One region of the Paenibacillus spongiae genome, then DNA from elsewhere that is predicted to be linked to it. Evidence: riboswitches for the same ligand, from Rfam matches in the RefSeq annotation. Region 1 holds a riboswitch; the other holds the start of a gene.
What was found. Region 1 has a riboswitch for thiamine pyrophosphate ahead of L1F29_RS11755 (ABC transporter substrate-binding protein). Riboswitches for the same ligand answer to the same signal wherever they lie in the genome.
Positions count from the first base shown of each region.

Region 2: it holds a riboswitch for thiamine pyrophosphate, as region 1 does, so the genes downstream of both, thiC (phosphomethylpyrimidine synthase ThiC) here and L1F29_RS11755 (ABC transporter substrate-binding protein) in region 1, are expected to answer to the same signal.

Region 1 is NZ_CP091430.1:2,532,522-2,535,939, reverse strand. Features, by position in the region: gene L1F29_RS11760 (thiamine-binding protein) at 1-218, opposite strand, end outside; gene L1F29_RS11755 (ABC transporter substrate-binding protein) at 296-1,363, opposite strand; TPP riboswitch at 1,517-1,627, opposite strand; gene L1F29_RS11750 (DnaD domain protein) at 1,738-2,412, opposite strand; gene asnS (asparagine--tRNA ligase) at 2,503-3,418, opposite strand, start outside.
Region 2 is NZ_CP091430.1:5,508,544-5,511,961, reverse strand. Features, by position in the region: gene L1F29_RS25025 (glycoside hydrolase family 78 protein) at 1-1,260, shown strand, start outside; TPP riboswitch at 1,324-1,431, shown strand; gene thiC (phosphomethylpyrimidine synthase ThiC) at 1,755-3,418, shown strand, end outside.

The sequences.
Region 1 (3,418 bases):
ATCGACGGGCAGCCCATCTCGGTCATCGCTTCGTTCATCCGCTGCACGATCGCCAGCAGCTCGCCGAGCTCGCCTTCCATCGTCGTTTCGAGCGGTGCCACACGGTAAGGAACGCCGGATGCTTTAATAATATCGATGGCGCGGTCCACATAAGGAATGACGCTTTCGCCTCCGGGCGTATGAGGTATGATTTGAATGCTAAGCAGCGTGTTGGCCATTATGTTCGTTCTCCTCTCAACTTCAGGTGTATGTTGTTGTGACTTGATTTGACTTGTGAAAACGGATATGAATAGCTTTATTCCGGCAGAAATTCGTTCGTAAACGCCTTATCTGCTTCCAGCTCTTTATCCAGCAGCTTGTGATCGAACATCCACTGTGCGTAGTTTGTCCAGACTTCCAGCTTCTGTTCGCCCCAGCGCGGCGCGTCGTCTTGATATTTGGGGCTCAGCCACTTCTGGCTGGCACGCACGAGCTCCGGCTTCAATTCCGGCTCCGCCTTGATCAGCACTTCCGCCGCTTCTTCCGGATGCTCGATCGCGTATTTATAGCCTTCGGCAGAGCCTGCCACAAACGCCTTCACAATGTCTTTGTTCTCCGCGATCATCTTTTCGTTCGTCGCCAATACCGGCGTATAGTAGTCCAGCTTGTCGCTGTAATCGGTCAAATAGACCATGTTCAGCTTCTCGCCGCGGAGCTCAGCTTCAACACCCGTCCAAGCATAGAAAATCCAGGCGAAATCGATGTTCTTCTTCACGGCCGTGAAGAAATCCACGTCCCCCGTGCTGACGATCTTCACCTTCTTTGCATCGGCCTTCTCTTCCTGCATCAGCGAGTCAATAACCGCTTCTTCGGCCGGAGATCCCCAGCCGCCGTACGTCTTTCCTTCGAAATCCTTCGGCGTCTTAATGTTCTTGTCCGCCGGGGATGCGAAACCCGATGTATTGTGCTGAATGACTGCTGCAATCGAAACGATCGGCACGCCCTGAATGCGCGCTTGCGTAATGCCCTCCTGGTAGCTGACGCCGAACTCAGCCGCTCCAGTAGCGACCATCTTGTCGGCGCCGGCTTCGCCAGGCTGAATAATTTCGACATCCAGTCCGTGTTTCTTGTAAAATCCGTTATCCCGCGCCACATACAGGCCGGTATGATTCGTGTTCGGCGACCAGTCGAGCACGACCTTTACTTTCGTCAGCGGTTTGTCCGCAGCGTTATCTGCGGGTGTTTCCGCGTTATTCCCGGCAGCGCCCTGTTCACCATTTTGCTCGTTCGCTTCCTTCGCGCCGCAGCCCGTGAGCGCAAGCAGCATGATGACGAGTGCGATCCCCCATTTTGCCAAAGTAGTGCTTCGTTTGCCGATCCTCATGATCCAACTGCTCCTCTCCGTATTGCCAGATGAGCGACAACTATAGACGTTACCATGATTCCATAAGAAAAAGCGTCCCCCGATAGTGGAAGACGCTTCGATATTGCTCTCTTGTCCCGCACGGCTTCCTCCTAAGTTTACAGGCGAAAGCGGCACGGCTTGACGCGCAATTCCTACGCTGGCATTATCCAGATCAGGTCAATGGGTCGGGATTCATCGGATCCCCTCTCAGCCGGCCAATCTCCAGCTCCCCTTGTCATATTCAGTTCGTCGCAAAGCTTATTATAGCACTTGTCAGGTAAATTGCCACTCTTTTATACCCGGATCATTCGCTTGCCATCCTACAGATGGACTAATTCATGAACCGCCAGCCGCTAACGGCCGCCGCGAAATTTCTGTGTATGCGCTTTGGCTTCGTCGGTATTCGTCACGCGGTTGCGGCTCCACTCGATCAGAATGCGATCGATATAGCGGAAGTGAAGCTTTCCTGCGAAAACGGCCTCCTTCAGCGCAAACCGGATCAGCTCGTCCGGGTATTTGTCCTGATCCAGCCAAGCGCTGATCGTTTCGCATTCCATTGGAGACAAGGGGCGACCGAACTCCTGCTCGAACACGGTAAAAAGATCGGACGCCTTGGGCTCCGGATCGCGCTCTTCGCGATGATTCTGCATGCTTTCGCGGGCAGTGTCGGACAGCCACTCCGCCGAGCGGAGCATCCAGCCGTCCCAGTTATAGCATTCCGAGCGGATGCCCGTCAGCGGATCGACCTCCTCGTCAATCGTGAGCAGGCCTTCCTTGATCAGACGCCCGAGAAGCTGGTGAGCGGTCTTGGGCGTAACGCCGAGCCGGTCGGCAAGCTGTTCCGGCGTCGGAAAATCGATTTGTTCGAGCTGCCGGAACATGAGAAGCTGCAGCAGCAGCAGAAACTCGGCATCGGATAATCCGATGGCCTTGTACGCCCGCAGCAAGCCTGCCGGTATGACGACGCTGCCGCTGTTCATGGCGGCAGCCATGCCCCGTGAATAAGACTTCCACATTTCTTGTTTCAATCCAGTTACCCTCCAAAAGTTTTGTGAGCCAATGCGCTTTAGGAAATCGGATGCTTCACAAAATCCATCGGAAGCTTACGAGAGCCGGCTTTATGGATAGAGCCGGTGGAGCAAGCGCGGGAATGGAATCGTCTCCCTCACATGATCCAAGCCGCAGATCCAGGCGACCGTCCGCTCCAGTCCGAGACCGAAGCCCGAATGCGGAACGGTGCCGTAACGGCGCAGGTCCAAATACCATTGGTACGCCTCTTCCGATAGCTCGTGCTCGCCGAACCGTTCCGCGAGCAGCTGCGGATCGTCGATCCGCTGCGAACCGCCGATAATCTCGCCGTAGCCTTCCGGCGCGATCATGTCGGCGCACAGAACGACCTCCAGCCGGCCCGGGTCCGGTTTCATATAGAACGCCTTAATTGAAGCGGGGTAATGCGTAATGAAGACAGGGCGGTCGAACTTCTCGGCGATTGCCGTTTCATGAGGCGCTCCGAAGTCCTCGCCCCACGGCACATCGAATCCGTTCTCTTGAAGCAGCTTGATCGCGTCGTCATACGTCATGCGGGGGAACGGGGCCTGGATAGCCTCCAGCTTGCTTATATCGCGGCCGATCGTCTCCAGCTCCTTGCGGCAATGCGTAAGGACCGATTGAATGACGTGCGAAACAAACTGCTCCTGAATGCGCAGGCTTTCTTCAAGATCGACGAACGCCATCTCGGGCTCAATCATCCAGAATTCGATCAGGTGGCGGCGTGTCTTCGACTTCTCCGCGCGAAACGTCGGCCCGAACGAATAAACTTTACCCAACGCCATTGCGGCAGCTTCCATATAGAGCTGTCCGCTTTGCGTCAAGTACGCATCGTCATCGAAGTATTTCGTGTGAAACAGATTCGTCGTGCCTTCGCAAGAAGAAGGCGTCAAAATGGGCGGATCGACGAGCGTAAAGTCGCGCTCGTCGAAGAACTGTTGAATGGCGCGGATAATTTGCGCGCGAATGACGAGAATGGCACGCTGC
Region 2 (3,418 bases), 3.0 Mb from region 1:
CGCGGCGTAGAGGTTACGATTAACTCGACCGCACGCGATAAGGAAGATGGAGCCAGAGAGAATCTTCCTCATCAATATTTCATCCGCAATTTGACGGAATTCGGATTCGAGACCATGCAGAGCGCGTCTCGGACAAGCTGGAAGAAAACGTTCCATACAATGGGGACGTTCCAGATCCGGCAAGTGGTCGAAGACAAGCTGGGCCAGAACGATGAAGCGCTTGATACTATTGAGATCGTCAATCGCATTCCTGTTGTGCAAGTGACGTATCCGACCAGTACGGACCAGCTGAACCCGGAGAAAATAACGATAACCAAGCCGGAGTTTAAATGGACGTACACGGACGGCGATAACGATGCGATGAGAAGGCATCAGGTCCGGATATACCGTTACGGCGGAATTCTGGAGCAAGAGTCCGGCATATTGAACGGCACGGCGCTAGCATGGACACCTATGGAGGATTTGCCCGAGAAGGTTAATCTCTTCGTGATGGTCCGGACCTATGACGGCTACGACTGGAGCGAGTGGAGCGATCCGAAGTTCTTCTACATCGAGACGAATCAGCCTCCGGCCGCCGAGTTCGATTGGGCGCCTAAGCCGGTATATGAAGGCGATTTGGTACAAATAACCCATCTCATTCATGATCCGGATTCGGACGAGCTGACAGTCCAATACCGGATTACGGATCCTGCAGGAGAACGGAAGATGCACGCCTCCATGTCGAACGTGCCTTATCCGACGGCTGGACCAAGCTTTAAAGGCGTCAAACCCGGTATTTATCAAGTAGAGCTCACGGTATCCGACGGCAAAGCGCCGGCCGTTATCGTTCGCAAGGATATTCGGGTCCTGCCGCTTACGGTTGCCGCCCAGGTCAAGCATACGGAATTGTGGGACGAACGCCGCAAGCAGTTCAACTTGAAGGCGAGCGGCAACGAAGAGAGTCCGAGGGGCTATCATGTCTATTGGGCAGGCGAACGCTTTCTACTATCGGCCCAGACTGCTCTCACGAATACAGCGACGAAAGCTCTGCGCGTGGAAGCTGCGATGGGCGGCTTCAATGTCAATCTCGTAAGCGACGGAGCAAGCGCCGTGAGCTGGGCGGGGGAAATGTGGGACGAGAGCTTCGAGAAGCTTCCGGACGGAGAGGTTACGTTTATCTTTACGGCTGTTTACAGCAACGGGACGGTCAAATCCGTTCCGGTAACCGTCACGATTGCAGCCAATGTTAACAGCACGGTAGGGGTACATCGGAGACAATAGGTAACAGATCGCGCGAGCAAAGGGGTTGACAGAATTTACTTGAGAGGGGTATAGTCGTACCAAGAAATCCACTAGGGGCGCCCGCATGGGCTGAGATAAGGCGAAAACTGCCTTGGTCCCTTAGAACCTGATCTGGGTTATGCCAGCGTAGGAAAGTGGGAATGTGCATGCGACACAAGAGGAGAGAGGAATACGGTTTAACGGCCGCATTCGGACTTACCTCTTGTCCGAACCGCAGCTGCTTCATCTGCGCGCGTTCGGAATTGACCGCGTCTGCTGACCGCTCCTTCGCCGGGGCGGTTTTTTTGTTGCCCTGGCGAAGGAGCGCCATCGAAGACGTGCTCAAGCGGGAGTGCCGATCGACAAGGGGGTTATGCTGAAGAGCTTCAGCTAGCCGCTTACGATCGGAATCGCGCAGCTCGCATTGCTGTCTCAATACCACAACGCCATGGCCTCCTAGGGATTTCTATCATATTCCCAGGAGGTTTTTTATTATGCCGATTCTTACTACGCCCCTGCCGGGCAGCCGCAAGGTATATGTCCAAGGAAGCCGTGCCGATCTGCGTGTGCCGATGCGTGAAATCGAACTGACGCCCAGCTCCAATAAAGGGATCGAACAGCCCAATGAAGCGGTCCGGGTCTATGATTCCAGCGGCCCTTATACGGATACATCCTATGAATCCGATGTTCGACGCGGACTTCCGGGGCTGCGACGCGCTTGGATCGATGAAAGAGGAGACGTCGAGTCTTATGAGGGCCGCGTTATACAACCGAAGGATAACGGATTTACCTCCGAGGAGTCGGCTGAAAAACGCGGAGCGGAGCAGTTCCCCGATTTAAACCGTCGTCCGCTGCGGGCCAAGCCGGGCTGCAATGTGACTCAGCTCCACTATGCACGCAAAGGCATGATAACGCCGGAGATGGAATATATTGCGATTCGCGAAGGGATGACGCCGGAATTCGTGAGGGACGAGGTGGCAGCCGGCCGTGCTATCATTCCGTCCAACATTAACCATCCGGAGAGCGAGCCGATGATTATCGGCCGTCATTTCCATGTGAAAATCAATGCCAATATCGGCAATTCTGCCGTCGCCTCCTCGATCGAAGAGGAAGTGGAGAAGATGACTTGGGCGACTCGTTGGGGCGCCGATACGATTATGGATCTATCCACCGGAAAAAACATTCACACGACGCGCGAGTGGATCGTACGCAACTCGCCGGTTCCGGTAGGAACGGTGCCCATCTATCAAGCGCTTGAGAAGGTCGACGGCAAAGCCGAGGATTTAAGCTGGGAAGTATTCCGGGATACATTGATCGAGCAGGCGGAGCAAGGCGTCGACTACTTCACGATTCATGCGGGAGTGCTGCTGCGCTACATCCCGTTGACGGCCAAGCGTCTTACGGGCATCGTCTCCCGCGGCGGTTCCATCATGGCGGCCTGGTGCCTCGCTCACCACCGAGAGAACTTCCTGTACACGCATTTCGAGGATATCTGCGAAATTATGAAACGGTATGACGTGGCATTCTCGCTCGGAGACGGCCTGCGCCCGGGCTCCATTGCCGATGCCAATGATGAGGCGCAGTTCGGCGAGCTGGATACGCTTGGCGAGCTGACGAAGATCGCCTGGAAGCATGACGTTCAGGTGATGATCGAAGGTCCGGGCCATGTGCCGATGCATCTAATCAAGGAAAACATGGACCGTCAGCTGGAGGTCTGCCAGGAAGCGCCGTTCTATACGCTAGGCCCGCTGACGACAGATATTGCCCCAGGCTACGACCATATCACTTCCGCGATCGGAGCGGCGATGATCGGCTGGTTCGGTACGGCGATGCTGTGCTACGTGACGCCGAAGGAGCATCTGGGTCTCCCGAACAAGGAAGATGTGAAGGAAGGCGTCATCACGTATAAAATTGCCGCTCATGCAGCCGATTTAGCCAAGGGCCATCCGCGTGCCCGAGTGCGTGACGATGCGCTGTCCAAAGCGCGCTTCGAATTCCGCTGGCGCGATCAGTTCCATCTCTCGCTCGATCCGGAGCGGGCGATGTCCTACCATGATGAGACACTGCCGGCTGAAGCGGCGAAATCCGCGCATTTCTGTTCCATGTGCGGTCCGAAGTTTTGCAGTATGCGCATTACGCAGGATATCCGGGATTATGC